DNA from 3 places in the Actinoplanes sp. NPDC049598 genome. Region 1 is predicted to be linked to each of the others. Evidence: riboswitches for the same ligand, from Rfam matches in the RefSeq annotation. Region 1 holds a riboswitch; each other region holds the start of a gene.
The links. A riboswitch is a leader RNA that binds a small molecule or an ion and turns the genes downstream of it on or off. The one in region 1 is predicted to bind cyclic di-AMP.
Positions count from the first base shown of each region.

Region 2: linked by a shared signal. The riboswitch ahead of AB0J66_RS35600 (NlpC/P60 family protein) and the one ahead of AB0J66_RS34120 (NlpC/P60 family protein) in region 1 are both predicted to bind cyclic di-AMP.
Region 3: linked by a shared signal. The riboswitch ahead of AB0J66_RS07925 (transglycosylase family protein) and the one ahead of AB0J66_RS34120 (NlpC/P60 family protein) in region 1 are both predicted to bind cyclic di-AMP.

Region 1 is NZ_JBFAOX010000018.1:154,622-164,040, forward strand. It holds gene rsmH (16S rRNA (cytosine(1402)-N(4))-methyltransferase RsmH) at 1-242, opposite strand, end outside; gene mraZ (division/cell wall cluster transcriptional repressor MraZ) at 530-961, opposite strand; gene AB0J66_RS34120 (NlpC/P60 family protein) at 2,044-2,832, opposite strand; cyclic di-AMP (ydaO/yuaA leader) riboswitch at 2,872-3,058, opposite strand; gene AB0J66_RS34125 (MurT ligase domain-containing protein) at 3,488-4,708, shown strand; gene AB0J66_RS34130 (glutamine amidotransferase) at 4,698-5,408, shown strand; gene AB0J66_RS34135 (VTT domain-containing protein) at 5,450-6,187, shown strand; gene leuS (leucine--tRNA ligase) at 6,777-9,419, opposite strand, start outside.
Region 2 is NZ_JBFAOX010000020.1:81,122-90,540, forward strand. It holds gene cydC (thiol reductant ABC exporter subunit CydC) at 1-36, opposite strand, end outside; gene cydB (cytochrome d ubiquinol oxidase subunit II) at 237-1,217, opposite strand; gene AB0J66_RS35585 (cytochrome ubiquinol oxidase subunit I) at 1,229-2,596, opposite strand; gene AB0J66_RS35590 (BlaI/MecI/CopY family transcriptional regulator) at 2,683-3,030, shown strand; gene AB0J66_RS35595 (M56 family metallopeptidase) at 3,027-3,923, shown strand; cyclic di-AMP (ydaO/yuaA leader) riboswitch at 4,046-4,183, shown strand; gene AB0J66_RS35600 (NlpC/P60 family protein) at 4,199-5,194, shown strand; gene AB0J66_RS35605 (AAA family ATPase) at 5,361-6,719, shown strand; gene AB0J66_RS35610 (tetratricopeptide repeat protein) at 6,716-8,212, shown strand; gene AB0J66_RS35615 (hypothetical protein) at 8,336-8,617, shown strand; gene AB0J66_RS35620 (Pr6Pr family membrane protein) at 9,099-9,419, opposite strand, start outside.
Region 3 is NZ_JBFAOX010000002.1:436,715-446,133, reverse strand. It holds gene AB0J66_RS07965 (DUF6055 domain-containing protein) at 1-1,348, shown strand, start outside; gene AB0J66_RS07960 (LysR family transcriptional regulator) at 1,364-2,272, opposite strand; gene AB0J66_RS07955 (SDR family NAD(P)-dependent oxidoreductase) at 2,355-3,161, shown strand; gene AB0J66_RS07950 (alpha/beta hydrolase) at 3,273-4,247, shown strand; gene AB0J66_RS07945 (helix-turn-helix domain-containing protein) at 4,288-5,391, shown strand; gene AB0J66_RS07940 (LLM class F420-dependent oxidoreductase) at 5,794-6,690, opposite strand; gene AB0J66_RS07935 ((2Fe-2S)-binding protein) at 6,757-7,509, shown strand; gene AB0J66_RS07930 (hypothetical protein) at 7,567-7,932, shown strand; cyclic di-AMP (ydaO/yuaA leader) riboswitch at 8,117-8,273, shown strand; gene AB0J66_RS07925 (transglycosylase family protein) at 8,276-8,950, shown strand; gene AB0J66_RS07920 (hypothetical protein) at 8,932-9,419, opposite strand, start outside.

The DNA.
Region 1 (9,419 bases):
TCCTCGCCGAACCGGGCGAGCCGCTGCCGCGAGTGGGCCAGCGCCTCGGTGTCCCGGTCGAGTCCGATGAGGACGACCTCCGGATAGCGCTCGAGCACCGCCTCGGCGTGACCGCCCAGGCCGAGCGTGAAGTCGACGTGCACCGCGCCGGGCAGCTGCAGGGCCGGGGCGAGCAGCTCGAGGCATCGCTCGAGCAGCACCGGCACGTGCGTGCCGCGAAGCTCCCCCATGTCGACCCCCATCGCATCCCCGACTGTCCCCGGCTCACGCCTCACCAGGCCCTTTTCCGGCCCAGTGCCCACCCATCGACGACGCCGTAGCGATGTGCCCACGCCGTGGCAGCCGCCCGAACGTCTTTCCGTACCGCCAGATCCCCATCCGCTCGTGCCCGTTGCCATCGGGCGCGCCCAAGCCCGGACACGCGCCTGGCGCCGGGGAAGAGGCGCCAGGTGCGGGAGCGGCTGGAGATCTCGCAGTACGGCAGCAGCGACGTCCGGGCCCCACCACAGGGCCGGCCGAATGCCACGCCTCACAGTCCGACGGGCAGCACCCCCTCCTCGATGTCCGCGAACTCGTCTTCGCTCGCGGCGAGGTAGTCGTCCCACGACTGCTTGTCCCAGATCTCCACCCGGGTGCTCGCCCCGATCACCACGAGTTCGCGGTCGAGTGCCGCGTACGCCCGCAAGTGAGCCGGGATCGTGACCCGCCCCTGCTTGTCGGGAATCTCGTCGTGCGCGCTGGCGAAGAACACCCGGCTGTACGCCCGGGCGGCCTTGTTCGTGACCGGGGCCTCGCGAAGCTGACCCGCGATGCGCTGGAACTCCGGCATCGGGAACACGTAAAGACAGCGCTCCTGCCCCTTGGTGATCACGACACCTCCCGCCAGCTCGTCGCGGAACTTCGCTGGAAGGATCAGCCGCCCCTTGTCGTCGAGGCGTGGGGTATGAGTGCCGAGAAACATCGGCTCCAACCCCCTGCCCCTGGCGGTTCGCGGTCCGCCGGTCAACTCGGGCCGGCAGGTCTTCCAGAGCCAAATCCCGTTTGGAATTCAGGTCCCTTTTGGCCCTGCCACTGCGCTCCACTCTACTCCACTTCCCTCCACCCGCAAGCCGAATGAGCGCCCTCACGAAGCTTGTTCGCACACGAAACCCCAGCTCAAAGGCGTGCACGCAGAGTGGAGGGCCACCGCATGATCAACCCCGTCCGGTTTCCGACATCCTCACCGCACCCCCGTCAAGAAACACGACAAACACGCCCAAACCTCCCAGTCAAAACAAATGTCAACCCCCGCCGGGGAGGAAAGTGGAGGACCGTCGAGATAACCCGCTGTCAACCCCGACTCCAGTTCATTCACGCCCCCGCATCGTCATTCACCGCGCGCCCGCCGACGCGATCCCCGCGAGGTCGCCCGAGCCTGCGCGGGCGCGGGCGCGGGATCAGGCCGGGCGGGCCAGGGCGGACGCGGGCGCGGTGGCCCCCGCCGGATGGATGGCGCAGGCACGCGGGTGGCCCCGGCGGGGTAGGTGGCGCAGGCGCGCGGGTGGCGGCCCGGGCGGGGTGGGCGGCCCAGGCGCGCGGGTGGCGGCCCGGGCGGGGTGGGCGGCCCAGGCGCGCGGGTGGCGGCCCGGGCGGGGTGGGCGGCCCAGGCGCGCGGGTGGCGCGGACAAACACGGCGGCGCGGACGCGGTGGGCGGCCGGCGGCGCGGGCGCGGGCGACGTGACCCGGCGGACACCTCATCGCCAGGGCGCAGATTCCGCACGCCGAGGGCTCAGGTGTGCGGGCTGTTATTTACAGGCGGGACGGAGAAAGCGCCTTCAGGCCCGCGGAGCGGGCCTTGGCGTGACGGTACGCACCGGCCGAAAGTGGGGCAGAGGGAGTGAGGACAGACCGAGGCCGTCCCTACGGCGGGTGCCTGTGGCCAACTCCGTATCTCCGGAAAGCGCGAGCAAGTCACCTGGAGTCACCGGACCGACAGAGGGGCGCGACCGAACCGGTCGCGCCCCGCTGAGCAACTGTCGTACTTACCGCGTGTCTGAGGAACCTCAGACGAGGCGGCGGACCACGTAGTTGGTGCTGATCATCTTGCGCTTGGAGACGCGCGCGCCGGTGTGCGGCGAGTCGTACATGTAGCCGTTGCCCGCGTAGATGGCCGCGTGGTAGCCGTAGGAGCCGTTCCGGAAGATGATCAGGTCTCCGGCCTTCTTGGCGCCCTTGGCCACCGACTTGCCGGCGGACTGCTGCGAGTTGGCCTTGTGGGCCAGGTTCTTGCCCGCGGCCTTCTTGTACACGTACTTGGTGAAGCCCGAGCAGTCGAAGCGGCTCGGACCCGAGGCGCCGAACTTGTACAGCGCGCCGGTGTGGGCCGAGGCCTCGGCCAGGACCTTGGCGCCGCTGGCGACGACCTTCACCGCGAGGCGGCCGCCCACCTGCGGGGCGAACGTCGAGGTGCCGGCGTAGACCATGCGGAGCGAGCCGCTGGTCTTCGGGGCGGCGTACAGGGCGATGGCGCCGTTCTTGTTGACCTTGCCGGACGCCCAGTTCTGCCACTTGCCGTTGCGGAGCGCCTGCAGGCGCACCGTGCCGGACGTGACCGCCTTGCCGTTGGTCGGGTTGATGTAGCGGGCGGTCACCTTGACCTTGGCGCCCCAGGCCAGCGTGCGGGTGCTGACGCTGGTGCGGACGGTCGGCTTCACCTTCGCCGCGGCCTTGGCAGTCACGGCGGCCTGCGTCACCACGGGGGTGGCGGCGTGCGCGGCCGGCGTGGAGACCAGCTGGCCGGCGCAGAGGCAGAGACCGAGAGACAGTGCGAGTTTGCCGGCTCCGACGGACATGCGTCGGCCCCGGCTCGAACTGTGTTCGTGCACGGTAGAGAATTCCCTCCGGCACGCCTGCGAGGTTAGCTGTCGGGTTCGGGCGGGAAGGCTTGCCCGGTCGCTGGGAGGCGACTTCACCCCAAGGTCTCTCCGTTGATCGCCACCGGAGCGGGTGACGCGGAGGAGACCGCTATTTGGGTCCCCCGTCCCTGCCCCCGTATGCCTTTGTGGTCGTACAACTGCTCGTGGTCGCGCTGCCTGGCCCGGGGCAGGGCTCGGCGTGAACCGGGCGGCGCAAGCTTCCAGCGGGTTGCTGTCGGCTGATCCTTGGTACCCGAGATCCGTCCCGGGCGGCGGAAGCGGCTCAGTGACCGAGAGTAGTTGGCACACGGACCCCTGTCCGATTTGTGACCGCCGCGTAACTTTTGCCAGCACGGATCGTGCTGGGGCAAATACATTTTGTTGAAGGTTACGGGTGAAACAGAACACATAATTCCTCGTCACCGGCCGGGTGACGGCCTTTCCGTATTCACTCTTCCGCGGTTCAAACCTTCCTCACCGGGCAAAACCCGCTCCCCCGAACGGCCGAGTCGGATGCCGGACGGAGGGGGACCGGCGACAACTCGACGTAACAGGCGGTTCCGGTACCCTCGTCGCCGTGACGGACGGGAAGATGCCCCTGCGGGCCAAGGTCGCGACCTCCGTGTCGAAGACGGCGGCGGCGCTCTCCAGGGCCGCGGGACGCGGCGACGGCTCGGTCATCGGAGGCTGGATCGGCCTCAAGATCGACCCTGAGCTGCTGAGCCACTTGGCCACCGGACGCGCGATCGCGCTCGTCTCGGGAACCAACGGCAAGACCACCACGACGCGGCTGGCGGCGGCCGCGCTCGGCGTGCTCGGCCCGGTCGCGACCAACTCCTTCGGGGCCAACATGCCCACCGGGCACACGTCGGCCCTGGCCAAGGCCGGTCAGACCCCGTTCGCGGTGCTGGAGGTGGACGAGCACTACCTGCCCCGGGTCATCGACGAGACCAAGCCGCGGGTGGTGGCCCTGCTCAACCTCTCCCGCGACCAGCTCGACCGGGCCAAGGAGGTGGCGATGATGGCGCAGCTGTGGCGCACCACCCTGGCCGGCCACCCGGATGTGAACGTGGTCGCCAACGCCGACGACCCGATGGTGGTCTGGGCCGCCTACGGCTCGCAGAAGGTGACCTGGTTCAGCGCCGGCCAGCGCTGGCAGGACGACTCGTGGGTCTGCCCGGAGAGCGGCGACCCGATCGAGCGGGAGAACGGCGACTGGTGGTGCACCGGCTGCCCGCTGCGCCGGCCGATACCGCAGTGGCGCGTCGAGGACGAGGGCGTGGTCGACCCGCGCGGCGACTGGCACCTGGTCAAGCTGCAGCTGCCGGGCACGGTCAACCTCGGCAACGCGGCCACCGCGCTGGCCGTGGCGGCCGAGTTCGGCGTGCGCCCGATCGAGGCGCTCCCCCGGCTCTCCACCGTCACCTCCATCGCCGGGCGGTACGCGCAGGTCGAGCGGGACGGCCGCAACATCCGGCTGCTGCTGGCCAAGAACCCGGCCAGCTGGCTCGAGGCGTTCGACATGGCCGATCAGGCGCCGACCCTGCTCTCCATCAACGCGCGTGACCCCGACGGCTTCGACACCTCCTGGCTGTACGACGTCGACTTCGCGCCGCTGTACGGCCGGCCGGTCCTGATCACCGGTGAGCGGGCCTACGACCTGGCAGTTCGGCTGGAAGTGAACGGTGTGCCCTTCCAGCACGTGTTGAGTTTCGAGGAGGCGGTCCGGATCGTGCCCCCCGGCCGCCTCGAGGTGATCGCCAACTACACGGCGTTCCAGGACATCCGAGCGGAGTTGGACCGTGTCAACTGAGGCTTTGCGCATCGTCTGGATCTATCCGGACCTGCTCTCCACCTACGGCGACCGCGGCAATCTGCTGATCCTGGCCCGCCGGGCCGCGATGCGCGGCATCCCGGTCGAGACGTACTCGGTCCGCTCCGACCAGCCGATGCCCACCACCGCCGACATCTACCTGATCGGCGGCGGCGAGGACGGCCCGCAGGCCCTGGCGGCCCAGCGGCTGATCAACGACGGCGGCGTGCACCGGGCCGTCAACCAGGGCGCGGCGGTGCTGGCCATCTGCGCCGGTTACCAGCTCTTCGGTCACTCGTTCTTTGCCAAGGGAGCGAAATGCCCGGGTCTCGGGCTTCTCGACCTGCACTCCGACCGGGGTGAGACGCGCGCCGTGGGCGAGATCCGCGGCGACATCGACCCGCGGCTGGGGCTGCCTCCGCTGAGTGGTTTCGAAAATCACGGCGGCCGTACCCACCTGGGGCCGGGCGCCGCCCCGCTGGCCCGGGTGACGGCCGGCATTGGCAATGACGGCCAAACCGAGGGAGCCTGGGCAGGGAAGATTCTGGGCACCTACTCGCACGGCCCGGCGCTGGCCCGCAACCCAGCTATAGCCGATCTGCTACTGCGCTGGGCCATCGGCGCGGATAGTCTTGCCCCGGTCGACGACACCTGGGCCGAGCGGCTCCGGGGCGAACGACTGGCGGCAGCCGGAGCCTGACGACACGTTTTGACCGACGAGACACTGGGACGGACGACTGCATGACTGACATCCTGATCGCCCCGCCGGGCGCCATCGCCTCCGCGGACCCTCAGGCCCCTCAGTCCCTGGGCTGGCGCCGCCGGCTCGTCCGGTTCGGCATCCTCGGCCTGGTCATCGCCGCCATCGCGGTCGCCGCGGCCGTGCTGCCGATCCAGGACATCGCCGACGGCATCGCCAAGCTCGGCCCGATCGCCGCCGCCATCATCGCGGTGGTCGGCGGCCTGCTCCTCTCGGTCCTCGTCCCCCGCACCGCGATCACCGTGGCCTGTGGCGCCCTCCTGGGTGCCACCACGGGCGCGGCGACCGCCCTGGCCGCCGCGGTCATCGCCGCCGCCGTCACCTACTACGCGGGCCGCTGGGTCGGCCGCGGCGCCCTCGAGGCCCGCGCCGGCGGCAAGCTGGGCAGCAAGCTCCACAAGCTCGACGGCTGGCTCAACAAGCGCGGCCTCTCCGCCGTGCTGCTGGTCCGCTTCCTCCCGCTGGCCCCGTTCGGCCTGGTCGGCTACGCCTACGGCACCACCAGCGTCTGTCGCAAGCGCTACCTGCTCGGCACCACCCTGGCCGCCATCCCGTCCGCCATCTCCTACGCGACGATCGGCGCCGCCGTCACCCAGCCGGGCGAGATGAGCGTGCTCTCCTTCGCCCCCGCCGCCATCGGCTTCCTGCTCACCACCGGCATCGTCGTCTGGTGGAAGCGCTCCGCGAAGAAGTCCGCCGCCGCCGTGGCCACCGCCTGAGAGTCAACCCCGCCGGAGGTACGCTTCGGCACCCTCACAACCGCACTAAGGCCGCTCCCGCTCCGCCGGGCGCGGCCTTTCTGCTTTCCCCGGGCCGCAGCGCGCCTTCCGCGCGATTGCATGGCCCATCCCGGGCCTTCCAGCCCGATCCCCACCCAGCGCAGCCCCCGCCCAGCGCAGCGCTCACCCAGGCAGCCCGCACCCGCGCGCCCGGCCGAACCCCGCCCAGCGCAGCCCTCACCCCGCGCAGGCCTCACCCGCGCGCCCGGCCGAACCCCGCCCAGCGCAGCACCCACCCGCGCACCCGGCCGAACCCCGCCCAGCGCAGCCCTCACCCCGCGCGCCCGGCCCAACCCCGCCCAGCGCAGCCTCACCCCGCGCGCCCGGCCCAACCGCCGCCCATCGCAGCCCTCACCCCGCGCGCCCGGCCCAACCCCCCGCCTCCACCGCGCGGGCCGCGCGGTGACCACGACTACACGCGAAAGGCGCGCTGCGGCCCCGGGAAGCACGAAGGCCGCGCCCGACGAGCGGGTGCGGCCTCAGTGCTGTTGTGAGTCCGTGGAGGCGTACCTCCGCGGTTGGTCCTTGATCAGACGACGACGCTGACCAGGCGGCCGGGGACGACGATGACCTTCTTCGGGTCGCGGCCGGACAGGGCGTCGGCGACCGCGGCCAGGGCCTCGGCCCGGATCTCGGCCTCGGGCGTTTCCGGGGTGACCGACACGCGGGCCTTGACCTTGCCGTTGACCTGGACCGGGTAGGTGATCGACTCGGCTTTCAGTTGGGCCGGGTCGGCCACCGGGAAGTCGGCGTAGGCCAGCGTGCCCTCGTGGCCCAGCTTGCCCCACAGCTCCTCGGCCAGGTGCGGCGCGAACGGGGACAGCATCAGCACCAGCGGCTCGACGGCCTCGCGGGAGGCCTCGGGCAGCGGGGTCAGCGTGTTCGTCAGCTCGATCAGCTTGGCGATCGCCGTGTTGAAGCGCAGCTCGTCCAGGTCCTCGCGGACGCCGGCGATGGTGCGGTGCAGATGCTTGCGGGTCTTCGGGTCCAGCGGGTTGTCGGTGGTGCGGACGGCGCCGGTCTCCTCGTCGACGACCAGGCGCCACACTCGCTGCAGGAAGCGCTGGGAACCGACCACCGCCCTCGTCTCCCACGGGCGGGAGACATCCAGCGGGCCCATCGCCATCTCGTACACCCGGAACGTGTCGGCGCCGTACTGGTCGCACATCTCGTCGGGGGTGACGACGTTCTTCAGCGACTTGCCCATCTTGCCGTAGCTGCGGGTGACTTCCTTGTCGTCGTAGTAGTACTTGCCGTCGCGCTCGACGACCTCCTCGGCCGGCACGTAGAAGCCGCGCTCGTCCTGGTAGGCGTAGGCCTGGATGTAGCCCTGGTTGAACAGCCGGCGGAACGGCTCGAACGAGGACACGTGGCCCAGGTCGTACAGCACCTTGTGCCAGAAGCGGGCGTACAGCAGGTGCAGCACCGCGTGCTCGACGCCGCCGACGTACAGGTCGACGCCGCCGCAGTCGCCGTCCTTGCGCGGGCCCATCCAGTACGCCTCGTTGTCCGGATCGGCCAGCGCCTTGTCGTTGCGCGGGTCCAGGTAGCGCAGCTCGTACCAGCAGGAGCCGGCCCACTGCGGCATGGTGTTGGTCTCGCGGGTGTACGTCTTCAGGCCGTCGCCCAGGTCCAGCTCGACGTTGACCCAGTCCTTCTTGCGGGACAGCGGGGTCTCGGGCTCGCTGTCGGCGTCCTCCGGGTCGAAGGTGCGCGGCGAGAAGTCGTCGACGTCGGGCAGCACGACCGGCAGCATCGACTCGGGCAGCGCGACCGGCAGGCCGGTCTCGTCGTAGACGATCGGGAACGGCTCGCCCCAGTAGCGCTGCCGGCTGAACAGCCAGTCGCGCAGGCGGTAGGTGGTGGCCCCACGGCCGTGACCGTGCTGCTCCAGCCAGGCGATCATCGCGGCCTTGGCCTCGGTGACGCCCTTGCCGTCCAGCCAGTCGCTGTTGACGGCCGGCCCGTCGCCGGTGAAGGCGCCTTCGAAACCGTCCGGAGCGGCGACGGTACGGATGATCGGCAGCTCGAAGACCTCGGCGAACTGCCAGTCGCGCTCGTCCTGGCCCGGGACCGCCATGATCGCGCCGGTGCCGTAGCCGGCCAGGACGTAGTCGGCGATGAAGACCGGGATCTTGGCGCCGTTGACCGGGTTGGTCGCGAACGCGCCCGTGAAGACGCCCGTCTTGTCCTTGGACTCGGTGCGCTCTTCGTCGGTTTTGGCGGCCGCTTGTGCCCGATAGGCCGCGACTGCTTCGGCCGGCGTCGCGCTGCCGGCCGTCCATTTCGGATTTGTCGGATTTGGCCAGGCGGTCGGCGTGATGCGATCGACCAGCTCGTGCTCCGGCGCCAGGACCATGTAGGTGGCGCCGAACAGGGTGTCGGGGCGCGTGGTGAAGACGGTGATGATGTCGTCACCGACCGGGAAGTCGACGTGCGCGCCGTTCGAGCGGCCGATCCAGTTGCGCTGCATCAGCTTGACCGGCTCGGGCCAGTCCAGCGTGTCCAGGTCCTCGACCAGCCGGTCACCGTAGGCGGTGATCCGCATCATCCACTGCTTCAGGTTGCGCTGGAAGACCGGGAAGTTGCCGCGCTCGCTGCGCCCCTCCGGCGTGACCTCCTCGTTGGCCAGCACCGTGCCCAGGCCCGGGCACCAGTTGACCGGGGCCTCGCTGACATAGGCCAGGCGGTGGTCGTCGATCAGCTTGCGCCGCTCGACCGGGGACAGCTCGGCCCACGGCGTGCCGGGCGTCTGCTTCTCGCCCGACTCGAACGCGGCGACCAGGGTCTCGATCGGGCGAGCCTTGCGCAGCTCAGGGTCGAACCACGAGTTGAAGACCTGCAGGAAGATCCACTGCGTCCAGCGGTAGTAGTCCGGGTCGGTGGTGGCGAACGTGCGCCGCTCGTCGTAGGCCAGGCCCAGCCGGCGCAGCTGCCCGCGGTACCGCTCGATGTTGGCCGCGGTCGTGGTCGCCGGGTGGGTGCCGGTCTGCACCGCGTACTGCTCGGCGGGCAGGCCGAACGCGTCGAAGCCCATCGGGTGCAGCACGTTGAAGCCGGCCTGCCGCTTGTACCGGGTGTAGCTGTCGGTGCCGATGTAGCCGAGCGGGTGACCGACGTGCAGGCCCGACCCGGACGGGTACGGGAACATGTCCTGGACGTGCAGCTTGGG
Region 2 (9,419 bases), on a different contig from region 1:
CACCAGCCGGGGATCCAGCGGCCCGCGGGCTGACACGGACCGCTTCGGCGCGGCGGGAGAAACGACAGCGGAGGGAGCGGCGGCGGGAGATACGACAGCGGAGGGAGCGGCGGCGGGAGATATGACAGCGGAGGGAGCGGCGCCGGGAGATACGACAGCGGAGGGAGAGGGGAGCGCGGAGGAAGCAGCGGCAGGAGAAGGAGGGGCGGACGGGGAAGTGGCGAAGGGTGGGCGGGTCATGATGGGACTCGTTCGCTGGCCACGCGGCGGCGGAAGACGAAGTAGGAGAAGGCCTGGTAGGCCAGGACGCCGGGCAGGATGAAGACGCCGGCCCAGGTGAGCAGCTCCAGGGCCTGGGGGGTGGCCGCGGCGGCGTCCCGGGTGAGCGACCACTGCGGGTCGAGGGTGCTGCGCAGGACTACGTCGCCGTGGGCGGTGAAGACGGCGACGACGGTGCCGGCCACTGACAGGGCTGTGGTGGCGAAGGCCAGCGCCTCGCGGCCGGAGCGGGCCAGCATGCCGGCGAGCAGGCTGAGGGCCGCGGCGGCGAGGGCCAGTCGTGACCCCGTACCGAACCCGATGAGGACCAGCGCGAGCGCCCCGCCGGTGCCCAGCCAGCGAGCCAGCGTGCGAGCCCGATGGCGCAGCGGCCCGCTGGTGCGCAGGCCGAGGAAGGTGGCGCCGAGCAGCAAAGCGGCGAACAGGGCCGCGAGAGCGCCCCAAGCGGCCGGCCAAGACCAGAATGGCGCCAGCGTGCGGGAGAAGCCGCCGCCGGTGACCGAGCCGTCGGCGCCGAGGGCCAGGCCGCGGGCGAACGTCGCCAGCAGCGCGCCCCACACCAGCACGATGCCGAGCGAGCTGACCGCCAGCGCGATGTCGGCCCGGCGGCGGTAGGAAGGCCCGTCGCCCTTGCCGCGGAACTCGAGGGCGACACCGCGCACCGCGAGCAGGAGCAGCAGGACGACCATCGGCAGGTAGAGGCCGGACAGCATGGCCGAGTACCAGCTGGGGAACGCGGCGAAGGTGACGCCGATCGCGGCGACCAGCCAGACCTCGTTGCCGTCCCAGAACGGGCCGATGGTGCGGACGGCGGCCCCGCGCTCGTGATCGTCGCGGCCCAGCAGCGGGCCGAGCAGTCCGACCCCGAAGTCGAAGCCCTCGAGCACGAAGAAGAGCACCCAGGCGAGCACGACGACGGCGAACCAGAAGGTGATCATGGATGGTCCCCTCAGTAGACGGGAGCGGGTTCGGCGGCGGCCTCGGCCTCGGCCCCGGCCGGGGGCGCGAGGGGTTGTCGGGCCAGGTGGCGGATCAGGCGGAACCAGACGACGGCGAGGATCCCGTAGATCACCGTGAAGCCGGCCAGCGAGGCGATCACCTCGGAGCTGGTGAGCCCGGGGGAGATGCCGTCGGCGACCTTGGAGATGCCGAACGCGATCCACGGCTGCCGGGCGGTCTCGGTGAAGATCCAGCCGAAGGTGTTGGCCACCGCGGGCAGGATCGGGATCAGCGGCAGCCATCGGGTCAGCCAGCGCGGCGCCTCCCGGTGCTTCCTCGTGCGCCAGAGGTAATAGGCGGCGACGGCCGCGGCCAGCATGCCGGCGCCGATCATCACGCGGAACGACCAGAAGGCGACCGGGATCATGGGCACGTACGAGCCGGGGCCGTACTGCGCCGCGTACTGGGCCTGGAGGTCGTTGATGCCCTGGACGGTCGCCGTCGGGTTGCCCTTGGCCAGGATGGAGAGCAGCCACGGGATGTCGAGGGAGAAGTCGGGGAACGGCGAGCCGATCGTGAAGATCGAGAACGGCGCGCCCTTGGTGGTCTCGTAGAGGGCCTCGGCCGCAGCCATCTTCATCGGCTGCACCTCGGTCATGACCTTGCCCAGGTGGTCGCCGGTGAGCGCGGTCAGCGCCCCGCCGGCCAGGGTCATCCAGGCGCCGAGCCGCGCCATGATCCGGAATGTGCCGTCGGCCCGGAGCCGCCACACACCGAGGGCCAGCAGCAACGCCCCGCCGACCATGATCGCGCCGGCCAGCGTGTGCGGGAACGCGGCCAGATTGACCTTGTTCAGCAGCAGCTCGGTGAAGGATGTCAGCCGGGCGCGCTGGGTGACCGGGTCGAGCTCGTACGCCACGGGGTGCTGCATGAAGGAGTTGGCGGCCAGGATGATGAACGCGGAGAGCACGGTGCCGATGGCGACGATGACGATCGTGGCGGTGTGCACGAGGCGGGGCAGCCGGTCCCAGCCGAAATACCAGAGGGCGAGGAACGTCGCCTCGAGGAAGAACGCGAGCATGCCCTCGATGGCCAGCGTCGGGCCGAAGACGTCGCCGTAGAACTTGGCGAACGCGCTCCACCCCAGGCCGAACTGGAACTCCTGCACGAGGCCGGTGACCACGCCGACCGCGAACGTGACGATCAGGATCTTGCCGACGAACTTCGTCAGATGCAGATACTCAGCGCGCTTGGTGCGCAGCCAGGCGATCTGCAGGCCGGCGGCGGCCGCGGCCAGGCTGATCGACAGCGGCACGAAGAAGTAGTGATAGATCGTCACCACCGCGAACTGCAGCCGGGTCAGGTCCAGCACGTCCATGGGAATGCCCCCTCTACGACGTCTCGTAGTAGATACTACGTCGTGTAGTACGACGCCGTGCAGTAGGCCTGTGTAAGATGGCATACATGGCTCTCGGGGACTTGGAACGCGAGGTCATGCGGCAGTTGTGGGATGCGGGCGAGCCGCTCACCGTGCGGCAGGTGCACGAGCGGCTCCGGGAGCGCGACCTGGCCTACACGACCGTGATGACCGTGCTCAACCGCTTGACGAAAAAGCGCGTCGTCATCCAGCAGGACGAGGACCGCGCATATAGATACGTCCCCGCCCAGTCCCGCGAGGAGATGACCGCCGGCCTGATGCTCGACGCTCTCACCGCCAGCGGCGACCAGGACGCCGCTCTGGCCTACTTCATGGGGCAACTGTCGCCGGACGCCCTGAAAGCGGCAATCGAAGCAGTCAACAACAAGACGTGACCGCACTCCTGCTCGGCGCGCTCGGCCTGACCTTGTCGCTGGTCGTTCCGGGCCCGCTGGCGCGTGCGCACTGGCCCGACCGGGCGCCCGTCGCGGCCGTCCTGCTCTGGCAGTCGATCACCCTGAGCGCCGTGCTGTCCGCGCTCGGCGTGGTGCTTTCCGCCCCGTACGAGTTGTCCAGGACCTCCGGAAAACCCGTCCTCGCGCTGCTCGGCGCCCTGGCGGTTGCCGCCCTGATCATTCTGCGCCTGCTGATCTCCTTGGTCGGGGTCACGCGAAGGTCAAGGGCGAGAAGAGCCAGGCACCGTACGCTCGTGGACCTGCTCGACCGGGCCGAGCAGCACCGCGAGCTGGGCCCGGACAACCTGCGCGTGCTCGACGGCGCCCTCCCGCTGGCGTACTGCGTGCCCGGCCGCGAGCCCCGCGTCGTGCTCAGCAACGGTGTCCTTCAGGTGCTCGACCGGGAGCAGGTCGACGCTGTCCTGACCCACGAGCAGACCCATCTGCGGCACCGGCACGAGGTGGTGATGGAGTCGTTCACCGCCTTCTACCGGGCGGTGCCCCGCCCCCTGCGGAGCCGGGTGCCGCTCGACGCCGTACACCTGCTCCTGGAAATGATCTCGGACGACGTGGCGCGACGGAGAGTCGGGGCCGAGCCGCTGCGAGCCGCTCTGGAGCGGCTGACCGACGCCGTCCCCCTGGCGGAGGACGCGCGGGCCGACCCGACGGGTGAGGCGCGGCGTCGCCGGCTGGCCCGGCTGACCCGGCCGCACACCGTGTCCGTCGGCCTCAACATCGCCGCCGGGCTCGCCGCCGTTGGGCTGCTGGTATTACCGACCGTGATTCTCGTGGTGCCCTGGCTCGACCGTGCGCTGGACCACTGGCCGCTCTGACTACTCTGTGTGTGACTTTCTACGCAAGCAGTTTCCCGCCCGCGCCGCCTTCAGTTCTCCGCATGATCCGGAGTACGGTGGTCCCCGGTCTGGCAGCCCCCCATCGTCCAACCGGCCGATCTGACGGACCACCGCCTAATCGTCGTGTGGGCGAACCGGGGACCCGAGCAGTTGGGGTGAAGCCGCGATCCGTCGCGGCCGGGCGCGTCTTCCCGTCCGAACCCGTCAGCTAACCCGGTCGGCGGCTCGAGGGAAGAAAGGACATCACACCCAACGTGAAACGGATTGGGGCGCGCGGTCGCGCCGCAGTTCTGCGCGGGCTCGTCTGCGCACTCGCGGCGGTCGGGGTCGTTGTCACCGGACCAGCCGCCGCACATGCGACACCCTCGCCCTCCTCGGTCGAGGCCCAGATCGACAAGCAGTGGAACGCCCTCGAGCCGGTCATCGAGGAGTACAACAACGTGCACAACCAGCTGCTGAAGAACCGGACCCGGCAGAAGCAGCTGTCCGCCCAGCTCACTCCGCTCCAGGTGCAGGTCGACCTGGCGATGGCGCAGGTACGGGGCCTGGCCGTCGACGCGTACAAGCAGGGTGCCCCCAACGCTCTGGATGCCATGATCATCAGTGGCAACCCGACCGGGCTGACCGACAAACTGACCTATCTGGATCAGCTGGCCCGTCATCAGCAGGAGCAGATCAAGGGCGTGGCGGCGCTGCGGGACAAGCTCGCCGCGACCAAGGCCGACCTGGATGTCGTGACCAAGTCCGTCGCCGCCCGCGACAAGGACCTGGGCACCCGCAAAGCAGCGATCGAGACGAAGATCACCTCGCTCCAGAAACTGCGGATCCAGGCCTACGGCTCGGCGGACGCCTCGGACGGGCCGCTGCGCCTGGGTCCCTGTCCGGTCACGTACACCAACGACAAGGGTGGCCGGGCCGCGCAGAAGGCCTGCGACCTGATCGGCCTGCCGTACGTCTTCGGGTCGGCCGGCCCGAACACGTACGACTGCTCCGGCCTGACCCAGGAGGCCTGGGGCAGCGTCGGCGTGCACCTCGACCACTACACGAAAGACCAGTGGAACGAGGGCAAGGCGGTCTCCCGGGACGAGTTGCAGCCGGGTGACCTGGTGTTCTTCTTCCCGGGCAGCCTCCACCACGTAGGCCTCTACATCGGTGGCGGCATGATGGTCCACGCCCCGCACACGGGTGATCATGTGCGGATGGCGGAGATCGACCGGATGCCCATCGCGGGCTTCCGGCGACCGGGCTGATCGGCTCGTCGGTTTCTCGAGGCCGTCGGGGCTCTGCCCCGGCGGCCTCAGCTTTTGGTGGCGCTGGGTGCGCGGGGTTCCGCTTGCTTGGCCGTACGCCTGCGTGAGCGCCCGGTTGTCATGGGCCACAGCTGGGGCTGGGCGGGCGCGGGCATAATTCGGTGTCATGAGCGACTCGCCCCTGATCGACAGCTTGACCGCGGCCGTGGAGGCCCGCCCGGACGACCTCCCGCTGCGGCTGCACCTGGCCGAGTTGCTCGTGGCGGCCGGCCGTGGGGGAGAGGCGATCGGGCACGCCGCTCAGGTGCTGGCCCGTGAGCCGGGCAACGCCACGGCCCAGCGGTTGATGGGCGCCGCTCTGAATCCGGCCGCGCCTTCTTCCGTACCCTCTCCGCCGGAGGCCCCCGGCGCGCCCGCCAATCCCGGCGCGCCCGCCAATCCCGGCGCGCCCGCCACTCCCGGCGCGCCCGCCACTCCCGCCGTGCCGCCCACCCCCGCCGCGCCCTCCCCTCCCGCCGTCCCGTCCGGGAAGCCGGCTGACGGTGTGGACTGGGCCGCGATGGAGCAGGAGTTCGGCGACATCGTCCCGCCGCGTTTCGCCCGGTCGGGCGACTCGGTGGAGCCGGTCCGCGGCCACGAGGACCGCAGCTTCGACATCGAGACCTCGACGATCACCCTGGCCGACGTCGGTGGCATGGAACAGGTCAAGAAGCGTCTCGAGATCTCCTTCCTGGGCCCGTTGCGGAACCCGAAGCTGCGCAGCCTGTTCGGCAAGAGCCTGCGCGGTGGCCTGCTGCTCTACGGCCCGCCCGGCTGCGGCAAGACGTTCCTGGCCCGAGCGGTGGCCGGCGAGATGGGCGCCTCGTTCATCTCCCTGTCGATCACCGACGTGCTCAACATGTGGGTCGGGAGTTCCGAACGCAACCTGCACGATCTGTTCGACTCGGCCCGCGGCCACGCCCCCTGCGTGCTGTTCCTCGACGAGATCGACGCCCTGGGTCACAAGCGCAGCCAGCTCAACTCGTCGTCCATGCGCACGGTCGTCAACCAGCTGCTCACCGAGCTGGACGGCGTCGACGGCAACAACGACGGCGTCTTCGTGCTCGCCGCGACCAACGCCCCCTGGGACATCGACTCGGCCCTGCGCCGTCCGGGCCGCCTCGACCGTACGGTCCTGGTGCTGCCGCCCGACAAGGCCGCCCGCTCGGCGATCCTGCAGTACCACCTGCGGGACCGCCCGGTGGCCAACATCGACCTGGGCCGCGTGGCCGACGCCACCGACCACTTCTCGGGCGCCGACCTGGCCCACGTCTGCGAGACGGCGGCCGAGTTCGCCATGCGCGACTCGATCAGCACCGGCGAGATCCGCATGATCAACCAGGACGACATGCTGGCCGCGGTCCGCGAGGTCCGCCCGTCGACCGACGGCTGGTTCGCCACGGCCCGCAACGTGGCCATGTTCGCCAACGAGTCCGGCGAGTACGACGACCTGGCCGCCTACCTGAAAAAGCGCAAGATCCGTTGAGTGCGTACTGGCGGGCGCACCGGCTCGCCCAGGTCGGCCGCTACGACGAAGCGGAGAGGGCGGCCCGCGACGGCCTGGCCGCCGAGCCGGGCGATGCGCGGCTGCTGACCCTGCTGGCCTCGGTGCAGCGGCTGCGCCGCGACTACGCCGGCGCCCTGGCCACGGCCGACGCCGCCGTGGCGGCGGCGCCCTTGTTCGCCGACGCCCACGCCGAACGCGCCGAGAACCTCATCGTCCTGATCCGCGCCCGCGACGCCGTACCGGCCGCCGCCGAGGCCGTCCGCCTGGCCCCCACCGAGCCCACCGGCCACTTCGTGCTGGCCCGGGCCCTGGCCGCGGCCAAGGACTACCCGCGGGCCCGCGCCGCCGCCGCCCACGGCCAATCCCTGGACCCGAACTCGGTCGAGGGCCTGCTCACCGTGGCCGACGTGGAACGCGACGCTGGCAACCGCGAGGCCGCCCTGTCCGCGGCCCGCGCCGCCCTGGCCGTCAGCCCCGGCAACCCGTACGGCCGCTGGCTGATCGCCATGCTCGACGCCGAACGCCTCCGCGTCCGCCGCTCGATGCGCGCCCTGAGAGACGTCGCCCGCGACAACCCCGCCCGAGCGGACATCGTCTCGATGACCTGGCCCATCCGCGGCGTCCTGAACGGCCTCCGCCGGGGCTTGGCCGCCAGCGCCGCCCTGATCTGCCTGCTGCAGCTGATCGCCCACTGGTGGTGGCCCCCGGCCGCCCCGTTCGGCCGCATCATGTCAGCCGTCCTGGCCACCGTCATGGCCGGCTTCGCCGCCCGCATCCTCCTCCCCGCCGGCCGCCTCCCCTGGCGCTGCCTGCGCTTGCTCCCCACCCTGATGCGCCGCGCCGACCTCACAGCCCTGGCCCTGACCGCAACAGCCATAGCCCTCCTCTACCTGTACGCAGCCACGAACTGGTGGCCGCTTCCCCTGCTCGCCCTGGCCCTGACCCCCCTCCTATGGCTCCTGAGCCTCGCCGAACTCCTGGGCGCAGGCCTGGACGACCCCGGCGCCCGCCACGCCCTCACCGACCTGGCCACCGAGTTCCGCGATTGGTGGCAAACCACCAAGAAAGACCTCCGCGCCGCCTGGAACGACCCCCAAACCTCCACCTCGAGCACACCGCCATCCCCGCCGCCCGCCCCGAGCGCGCCGCCGGCCCCGGGCGCGCCGCCGGCCCCGGGCGCGCCGCCATCTACGCCGTCCGCCCCAGACCCCGCGTCGGGTCTGCCGTCCGCTCCGGGCGGGCTGTCGGGTCTGCCGTCCGCTCCGGGCGCGCCACCGTCTCCGCCGCCCGCTCCGGCCGCGCCGGCTGACCTTTCACCACCGGGTGCGCCGCCGGCTCAGCTCTCCGCCTCAGGCGCGCCGCCGTCTCCGCCGCCGGCTTCGGGGGCGCCGCCGTCTCCGCCGCCGGCTCAGCCCTCTGCCCCGAGGGTGCCGCCGGAACCTCCACCCTTGCCGGACGACGGGGCTCAATGACGGCGATTACGTCGCTCTTTGGGGTGTGTTCGCCGGCTCGGAGGGTGGCGGGGCCATAATGGCGTCGCGGTGGCGGTGTGCGGTCCGCATGCTGTAGGGCATGGTGGCGATCGGTGGCGCGTCATGACAGACCGGGACGACCTGCGGCTCTCGCACGAGCTGGAGTCGATCGTGGAGGCCGGGCAGGAGGCCGGCTACGCCCCCGAGCTGGCCGACCTCGCGATCCGGCGGTGGCGCAGCTTCGACCGCCGCAACCGGACCCGCAACCCCGGCCACGACCTCCGCGTCCGCGACCTGGCGAAGGGCCTGAAGCAGGGCTATCCAGGCGATCTCATCTTCCTCCCTCCAGGCGTGTTGGAGAACGTCGCCGAACGCTTCGCCGAAGTCCTGCGCCGCAATCAGTAAACCGCGCCTCCGACCGTCCTCCCTAGGCCTGCGCGACCTATGACGGCGCGACCTATGGCGGCGCGACCTATGACGGCGCGACCTATGACGGCGCGACCTATGACGGCGCGACCTATGACGGCGCGACCTATGACGGCGCGACCTATGACGGCGCGACCTATGACGGCGCGACCAATGACGGGGGAACCCGTGATCGGGCGACCTGCGACGGCGCGACCAATGACGGGGGAACCCGTGATCGGGCGACCTACGACTGCGCGACCGATGACCGGGCGACTGATGACCGGGCGACCGATGACCGCGCTGCCCACGTTCGCGGACCCGTCGCCACGGCGCCTATGCCTGCGGCGCCTACTACCGCGCTGCTGATGATCGCTCGATGAACCGCCGCTCTTGGCCGCGTTGGCCGATACCTCCCGGCCGTCGGTTGCTCGGGGCGCTGATGTGGGGCCCGCTTCGGGGGCGCGCGTAGCGGCGTACGTCAGGGGTTGCTTTTGCTTGAGACCGCGAGTGGCGCTGGGAGAGTAGGCACAGTCTGGGGTAGGCGGCGGTCGAGGAGCCGGAGGATCGCGGCGAAGGCGGCGGCCATGACGCCGACCATCAGCATGTTGCGGATGGCGGTGGGGTAGCCGATCTCGGTGGCGTCCGCGAAGGGGTAGGGGAACCAGTCGGTGGTCGCGCCGTGGGCCAGGGTGTAGGCGATCCAGGCGGCGGGCCAGAGGAAGGCCCAGATGATCGTTCGCAGGTCGATCTGTGGGCGCGGGCCGAAGGCGATCCAGCCGGCGAGGGCGGCCCACGGGGC
Region 3 (9,419 bases), on a different contig from region 1:
GCATCCACTGGAGACGTACCGGCGCCTCAGGGGCTTCAGCCAGGAGCAGCTCAACGCCGACCTGGCCGGGTACGCGCAGCGGCAGGTCACGTACGACTACAGCAACAAGAGCCACTTCCAGCGGTTCGCCGACAGCGTGTACGGCGCCGGCTTCATCAACGCGTACAACGGGGTCCCGGTCGACGCGGTCGGCCACCACTACGCGATCCCGCCCGCGCTGGCGCCCTCCGACTACGGCTACAACAAGATCAAGCTGGTGCCCACCTCGTCCCTCGTTCAGCTGCGCTTCAAGGGGCACGTCGACGCGGCGGCCGGATCCGGGTGGAGCTACGGCTTCGTCGCGCTGAAGAACGGCACACCCCGGTACGGCCCGGTCTCGACGGCGGCCGACGGGCAGATCTCGATTGAGCTCCAAGCGGGGGAGACGGAGCTCTATCTGGTCGTGCTGGGCGCGCCCACGGCCGTGCACCACTACGGTTTCCTCGACGGCTACACCAAGAACTACCGCTACCCGTACGAGTTCTCGGTCGCCGGCGCCACCCCGTCCGGTCACGAGCCCGGCTACACCAAGCCGGCCGCCACCGGGGGCGGTCACTGGCACAGCAACGGCGGCGGCTGGGTCGACAACCGCGCCACCGTCGCCTCGACCGCCTACGTCGGCCCCCGCGCCGCCGTCTTCGGCGCCAGCACGGTCGGCGGCAACGCCCGCATCGAGGGCCTGGCCTGGGTCAACTCGGGCGCCCGGATCAGCGGCAACGCCGTCGTCAAGGACAACGCCCTCATCCAGGGCGGCGCCGACCTGTTCGGCTCCATTGTGGTCGGTGGGGATGCCGAGCTGGCTTCCACCTGCGGTTCCGGCACCTACCTACTGTTCAACCCCAGCCGTACGTGCGACGGCCGCCCCGGCGAAACCGACGTCAACCCGTCCTACACCCCGTTCACCGACGCCGAGATGGCCATCACCGCCACCCCCACCCCGACGCCGACGACCCCGGCCATCACCGCCACCCCCACCCCGACGCCGACGACCCCGGCCACGCCGACCACGCCCGCACCCGCCGGCGCGTGTTCGGCCCGGCTGGCCGTCACCGGCACGTGGACCAACGGCTTCCAGGGCGAAGTGACCATCACCGCCGGCGCCACCGGAACTACCGCGTGGACCGCCACCTGGCCGCTGGCCTCGGGCCAGCGCATCCTCCAGTCCTGGGGCGCCACCGTCACCACGAGCGGCACCACCGCCTCCGCCCGGAACGCCGCCTGGAACGGCACCCTGTCCCCGGGCGCCACCACAACCTTCGGCTTCATGGGCGAAGGCGCCGCCACCACACCCGCCCTTTCCTGCACCTGATCCCGGCCGCGCTGGTCAGCGGTCGGCGATGGTGCGGGCCTCCGCGAACAAGGCCGAGCGGACGGCCGCGGACGGGCCGGTGAGGGCGCCGATGCGGGCCAGCAGCAGCGAACGGCCCGTCCAGCCGGGGTCGTCCACTTCGACGGCGACGACGCTGTCGGGCAGGGCACCGGCGCCCAGCGTGGGCACGGTGGTGATGCCGAGGCCGGCCGCGACGAAGCCGAATCGGGTCGACCACTCGCCCAGCTCGGCCACCACCTTCGGCTGCCGCAGCGTGGGCCACGGCCCGAACTGTGGTTCGCCGCGAGCGCCGCGCCCGGCGATCCACTCCTCGTCCTCCAGGTCGGCCACCGTGACCCGCTCGGCCCGGGCCAGGCGGTGCCGGCGGCCGACGGCCACCAGGAGCGGGCCGGCCGGCAGCCGTTCGGTCTCGACGCCGGTCAGGTCCCAGCCGGGCAGGCCCTCACCCGACGCCAGCAGCGCGAGATCCAGGCGGCCGGCCCGCAACCGCCGCAACTGCACCGGCGTCGACGACTCCAGGAACTCGATCTCAACCGAGGGGTACGCGGAACGCACGCGCGCGACCGTCCGGGGCACCAGCCGCATCGCGGTGGTGGGAAAGCCACCGAGCACGACCCGGCCCCCGATCGGCGCCGCCAGGTTCGCCAGCTCGCGCCCGGCCGCGTCGAGCTCGTCGAGGACCGTGACGGCCCGGGCCGCCAGCCGGTGCCCCGCCTCGGTCGGCTCCACTCCACGCGGGCCGCGGCGGAACAGCTGAGTGCCGGCGGCCGCCTCGAGCGCGGTGATCTGCTTGGAGAGCGCCGACTGGGTGAACCCGAGCCGCTCCGACGCGGCGGTGAGCGACCCGGTCTCCAGGACCGCCCGCAGCGCCCGGAGCAATTGCGGATGAACATCGAGGCTCATGCCGCCAGTATGCCTGTCTGGAATACCTGATCTGCCAGACATTCGCTGGTGGCATGGAGCGATCTGCTCTTGACTCAAGGGTATGAGCAAAGTCTGGTTCTTCACCGGTACGTCCAGCGGCTTCGGCCGCCTCTGGGCCGAGGCCGCCCTGCAGCGAGGCGACCGCGTCGTCGCCACCGCTCGGAACATAGCTCCGCTCGACGACCTCGTCGCCCGCTTCGGTGAGTCCGTCCTGGCCCGGGAGCTCGACGTCACCGACCGCGAAGGTGTCTTCGCGGCCGTCGAGGACGCGGTCCGGCGCTTCGGCCGCATCGACGTCGTCGTCAACAACGCCGGCTTCGGCCACGTCGGCATGGTCGAGGAGGTCACCGAGCGCGAGCTGCGCCAGGAGATGGAAACCAACTTCTTCGGCACGGTCTGGGTGACGCAGGCCGTGCTTCCCGTCCTGCGCCGGCAGGGCAGCGGGCATCTGCTGCAGGTGACCAGCGAGGGGGGCGTCCGGGCCTACCCCGGCTTCGGCGCCTACCACGCCTCCAAGTGGGCGGTCGAGGGCCTCAGCGAGGCGCTCGCGCTGGAGACCGAGGGTTTCGGCTTCCACATCACGATGGTCGAGCCGGGGCCGTACGCGACCGACTTCGCCTCGCGCGGTCTGCGGACCAGCGCTCCGCTATCCGACTACGACCGGGCCCGTGAAGCGACCGCGCCGGAGTTCCGGGTGGGCGACCCGGCCGCCACCGTGCCGGCCATCTTCACCCTCGTCGACGCCGCCGATCCGCCGCGCCGACTCATCCTGGGCGACGTCTTCCCGGAGATCGAGGCCATCTACGAGGACCGCCTGAAGACCTGGCGCGACTGGCAGCCGATCACCCGCGCCGCCTTCGGTGCGTGAGGAACCGGCCGGATCCGCCGGGTGGCGGGAAAGTTCCGCCGCCCGGCGCTCGATAACGGCGGGGGCCGGGACCCAGGATGGGGGAAACATTCCCGCAACAAAGGGGTTCCCGTGACGACCGTTCTGCCGCCTCCGCCGTTCGATCCCGAGCTGGCCGCCGCGCTCGACGTGATCAGCCAGCAGCTGCCGTCGGCGTGGACCGCCGAGATGATCCCGTCGATGCGGGAGGGCGGCGTCATGGCCGACCTCAGCGACGAGCAGCTGTCCCGCGACGGCACGTTCACCGTGGCCCGCCGCCTGGTGCCCGGCCCGGCCGGCGACCCCGACGTCGAGCTGCTGATCCTGACCCCGGCCGGCGCCACCACCGCGCTGCCGGGCATCTACCACACGCACGGCGGCGGCATGATCGTCGGCAACAACCGGTCCGGCGTCGACGCGCTGCAGGACTGGGCCACCGAGGTGCCGGCCGTCATCGTCTCGGTGGAGTACCGCCTCGCCCCCGAACACCCGCATCCGGCACCGGTCGAGGACTGTTACGCCGGCCTGGTCTGGACCGCCGCCCACGCGGCCGAGCTCGGCATCGACCCGGCCCAGCTGGTGATCGCCGGGGCCAGCGCCGGCGGTGGTCTCGCCGCGGCCGTGGCCCTGATGGCCCGCGACCGGGGCGGCCCCGGCCTGGCCGGCCAGATGCTGCTCTGCCCGATGATCGACGACCGCAACGACACCCCGTCGGCCCGGCAGATGGCCGGCCTGGGCGTCTGGGACCGCACCGCGAACGACACCGGCTGGACCGCTCTGCTCGGCGACGCCCGCGGCGGCCCCGACGTCTCCCCCTACGCCGCCCCGGCCCGCGCCACCGACCTGTCCGGCCTGCCGCCCGCCTTCATCGACGTCGGCTCGGCCGAGACCTTCCGGGACGAGGACGTCGCGTACGCCGGCCGCATCTGGCAGTCCGGCGGCCGCGCCGAGCTGCACGTCTGGCCGGGTGGCTTCCACGGCTTCGACGGCCTCGCCCCGCAGGCCGCCATCTCCCAGGAGGCCCGGGCCGCCCGCCTGCGCTGGCTGAAGCGGCTGCTGGGGGTCTGAGACCTGGTCACGACGGCGGCGGCGGGGGAGGATGACGAGGGTGAAAGACCTTGCCGTACGCCTGGCCGCGCTGGACCCCGATGCCGGCGCGGCGGTACGCGTCATCGCCTACTTCGACCGGCTGGCCGAGGAACGGGCCGGGCTGCGCGCCATCGTCCGCGGCGCGGCCGTCCTGGCCGGTTGCCCGGCCCGGCTGGACGACGACGAGCGCCACGTCCGGGTACGGGTCGAGCCGGACGGCTCCTCCGCCTCCGGTGGCCCCGCCGACCCGATCTGGATGTCGGCGCCGGTCGGCGAGGGCGCCACCCTGTCGCTCGAGCGGCCCGGCACCCCCGGCCCGATCGAGGCGATGGTGCTGGAGCGGGCGGCAGCGGCCGCCCGCGCGGTCCTCGACCGCACCCGCGGCCACGCCGCCCGCCCCGACCCGGCCTCAGCCGAGCTCGCCGTCGACCGCGAGGCCCTCGAGCCCCTCCGCCTGCGCGCGGCGTCCCGCCTCGGCTTCCACCCCACCGACGCCGTACGAGCCGTAGCCCTCCCCGGCGGCATACCCCGCCTCATCCCGGCGGCGAGCCCCCCGAACCCGCCGGCTCGGGGTCCCGCCGCGCCGTCGGACGGCGTGCCGCGTGTGGTCCCGGCGGTGAGCCCTCCGAACTCCCCGCACGGCGACGGCGCTCGCCGGGGTGATCCGGCCGATGTGCTCGCCGCCGAGCGGGCTGGTGTCGGCCCGGCCGTGCTGGTGAAGGATTTGCCGGAGTCCTGGGCCGCGGCGCAGGTCGCACTCCGCTTCACCGCCGAAGACACCGACCAGGACCCCGGCCGTCGCGTGGTCCACGCCGAGCAGCTGGGGGGCCTGGTGCTGCTGGCCCCGGCGATCGGACCCGCCACGGAGCCCCACCCGGACGTCCGGGCCCTCGAGCGGGCCGCCGCGTCGGCCCCCTGGATGCTGCGCACCCTGGACGCCGTGGCCGAGGCGGCCAGCCTGCGCGCGGCCGCCTCCGCTCTGCGTGTGCACCACTCCACGCTCCAGGACCGTCTCGCCCACTCCCAGCCCCTGCTCGGCTGGGATCCGCGCGAACCCCAGGGCCGCCTGCGCCTCCAACTTGCGCTGGCGCTCCGCCGCCTGCACCGGAACCCGGTCTCCTGACTCCCCGCGCGGCGCGCCTGGTCGCGCCCCGGCGTGAGCGACATCCATCGCCCCGCCCCGCCGCGCCCCGTGAGGGAGGTCCGCGTGCTCCTGTCGGCCCGGTAGCGCCTTCGCCGTGAGCGAGGTCTACGGCATCCGTGGCCACGGTCGTGCCCTGGCATGAGCGACATCTCGTCGTCTCGGCCGCGCCCCGGGTAAGCGAGGTTCGCGGCATCTTGTCGTCCCGGTCGCGCCGCCGTGAGCGAGGTCCGCGACATCCGCCGCCCCCGTCGTGCCCTGGCACGAGCGAAATCCCGCCGTGGCGGCCGCGCTGCCGGGGTGGGCGAGGTCCGGCGCATCCCGTCGCGCCGGCCGCGCTTCCGGCGTGAGCGAGGTCTGCGACAGCGGGGGCGGCGGTGGGAGTCAGTGGAGGTTGGCGTCGGTGGCGGCGGACATCAGGGCGGCCGCGGTGTCGGTCAGCTCGGCGAGGGACGACAGCGCTGACGGCAGGGTGACATAGACGTGGTCGACGCCGGCTTCGGACAGGGCGCCGATGTCGTCGATGAGCTGGGGGATCGACGGGGTGGTGGCGACGCCGACCTGGAAGATGCAGGAGATCGCCGCGGGGTCGCGGCCGGCGGCGGAGGCCATGTCGCGGAGGCGGCCGAGGGTGTCGGCGACCTGCGGGGGCGGGGTGGCGGTGGGCAGCCAGCCGTCGGCGCGGCGGGCGATGCGGCGCAGTGCCGGCTCGCCGCGGCCGCCGAGGAAGAGCGGGATGCGCCGGGTCGGTTTCGGGTTGATGCGGGCCGATTTGATGTGGTACCGGCCGTTGTCGAAGGAGACGGGGTCGGGGGACCAGACGGCGTCCGCGACGTCGAGGAACTCGTCGAGGGCGGCGCCGCGCTCGGTCAGCGGGCGGGGAGCGGTGGCTTCGAATTCGTCGATGGACCAGCCGGCGCCGAGGCCGGCGATGAGGCGGCCGTTGCCGGCGGCGTCGAGGGCGGCGAGGGTCTTGGCCAGGCGGACGGGCAGGTGCAGCGGCGGTACGAGGACGCCGGTGCCCAGTTCGGCCCGCGACGTCACGGCCGCCGCCAACGTCAGGGTGACCAGGGGATCCGTCGTGTAGCCGTACCGCTCCGGCCAGGGGACGTCCGGCATTCCGTACAAACCGTGGGAGCCGCTCTGGTCCTCCGGTGTCAGCACCCGTTCGTACGCCCACAGGCTGTCGAAGCCGAGGTCTTCCGCCGCGCGGGCGAACGCGGTGACGTCGTGCGCTAGGTCGTATGTGGTGGTCTGCGGGAGGTTGACGCCGATCTTCACCTGGTCAAACTAGCGTCCACTGCGGAGCGTCGGATACCGCAGGGGCGCGGCGGGTATACCTGAGCGGTGGGAGATCTCGTGGACGCGCCGATTCTTGCCGCGATCGCGGGTGGGTACGGCTCCAGTACCCGGGTGCCGGGGCTCGCGGCCGATCTGCTGGTGACGGATCTCGATGGCTGGATCCCGGCCGGTGATTTCGCGGGGGACGGCGTCGAGGTGCTGCTCGAGGCGGGCCGCCGGCGCTGGCGGGCCGCGCAACCGCACGTGTCGGCGGCGCTGATCTGGAAGGCGTACTCCTACTGGCTGGGGGTGCCCGCCGTCTTCGGCTGGGTGGCCGCGCGCCGGGTGCCGCATCTCACGACGGCCCAGGTTCTGGTGCGGTTCGACGACCGGTACGCCCCGGCGCGGCTCGGCCTGCGGGAGGACATCCCGGTCTCGGTGCTGCCGGACGACCCGCTGGCCGGCCGCGGCGAGCCGCGGGTCTCCGTGGTCAGCGACGAGGCCGCCTTGCTGGCCACCCTGCGCCGGACCCTGCTCGACGAGCACGTCACGCCGCTGCTGGACGCGGTCCAGGGCGCGGCCCGGGTCAGCCGCCGCCTGCTTCTGGGCTCGCTGTCGGCGGGTATCGCCCACGCGGCCCAGCGCGCCTCGACGGTGGCGGGCGCGCCGCCGGGGGAGACGACCGGCCAGGTGCTGCGCATGCTCGACGTGGCCCACCTGGTCGACTGGAACACCGAGCGGGTGCGCCGCCGGACCTGCTGCCTGGCCTTCACGATCCCGCATCAGCGGTTCTGCGCCGACTGCTCGTATTGGAAGTGATGAAGCGTTGAACCCGACATGGGAGCGCTCCCGTATGGGTAACCGGGAGGCATGCTGATGGCGCTGTTGCTGGATCTCGCGAACATTCTCGGCGGTTTGCTGCTCGCCGCGGCCCTGCTGCGGCAGATTCCGCGCGTCGGCGGCGGGTTCGGCACGTTCGCCGACCGGGTCGCGCCGTGGGGCTGGGTGGTCGGCGTCGTGGCCCTGGTCGCCGGCGGTTACTACCTGCTGGTCCACCTCTTCGACGGGCCGCACGTCTTCCACTTCGAGGTGGTCGGCATCGCGGTCGGGGTCGCCCTGCTGTGGGACCGGCTGACGGGCCGCAAGACCGCGGAGGCGCCGTTCGGGCGAGGGCTGCTGCTGGCCGTCTTCGGCATCATCGCCGTTGTCGTCGGGCTCCAGGGCCTGGTAACGCCGGACTGATCGGCCTGGTCGCAGCCTTGATCGGTGATCACGGCAAAACGGGGCAGAACCGGGCGCATTCCCCGGCCGGGCGCACTGAGAACAACGTCACGATCGCCCTTCGTGGCTTTGCCGAGGGTCGATCGGCGTGGTTACGGTCGGCCGGTCCCACGATCGTGGGCACCGCGGGCGGAACGCCGAGTCCTGCCGCCGCCCGACGGAATTCAACTCAGGCATGGAGCGGGGGACCCAAACGTTCTCCGGCACGCCACCGCGCGTGCCTCGGGGTGAAGCCGCCTCGCGCGGCCGGGCACCTCAGCCCGAACCCGACAGCTCACCTCGTAGGCGTGGAGGTTGTTCTTCCATGGCACAAAACCGTAAGCACACCGTCGCGCTCGGCCTCACCACCGCCGGCGTGGCCGGAGCGTTCGCCCTCTTCGGCGCGGCCCAGCCGGCCCAGGCCGCGGGCAGCGTCAACTGGGACGCCGTCGCCCAGTGCGAGTCCGGCGGCAACTGGAGCATCAACACCGGCAACGGCTTCTACGGCGGCCTGCAGTTCACCAAGAGCACCTGGAAGGCCTACGGCGGCGGCAAGTACGCCAGCACCGCCAACAAGGCGAGCCGGGGCGAGCAGATCGCGATCGCCGAGAAGGTCCTCGACGGTCAGGGCATCGGCGCCTGGCCGGTCTGCGGCAAGAAGGCCGGCTCGTCGAAGAGCTACAAGGGCACCAACACCGGCGGCGCCTCGGAGAAGAAGTCGTCCTCCACCGCCAAGAAGTCGACGACCAGCAAGAAGTCGGCGACGCACAAGTCGGCGACGACGCACAAGTCGTCCACGACCCACAAGTCGACGACCGCCGCGCCCCGGAGCACCACGAAGACGACCGGCGACTTCTACATCGTCCGCGCCGGCGACACCCTGGCCAAGATCGCCAACCGCTACCAGATCGACGGCGGCTGGGAGCGGCTCGCCGAGCTCAACAAGAGCATCATCGACGACCCGAACCTGATCTTCCCGGGTCAGCGCATCGCGATCTGAGCAAGGCTCCCCGCAGCGAGAACCACCCGGCGGCTCGCCCGGACCTCGGTGCTCTTCCGCACCGGGGCCGAGGCCGCCGCCAGCATCGCGGCCGCCTGCGCCTCGTCGCGCAGGCTGCTCGCGGTGCTGCGGGCGAGCGAGACATCGTGCCAGGCGGCCGACTCGGCGGCCGTGGCCAGCTCGTACCGCTGACGCAGCCACGCGGCCGAGGCCCGGGCGATCACCAGCTCCTGCTCGACCTGGTGGAGCCGGGCGTCCCAGCCGTTGCGCTCGGCCATCGCGTCGGCCAGGGCCGAGGCGGGCAGCTCCCCGCGGCCGACGGCGGCCTCGACGGCCCGGTGCAGGAAGCTCTCCCGGTCCGCGTACTCCGCGCAGGTCCGGGCCGACCAGGGCGTGCCCCAGACGGCGCCCGCGGCGGCCCGGCGCACCCGGGCGTCCGCCTCCAGCCAGGCGTCGTAGGCGACGTTGA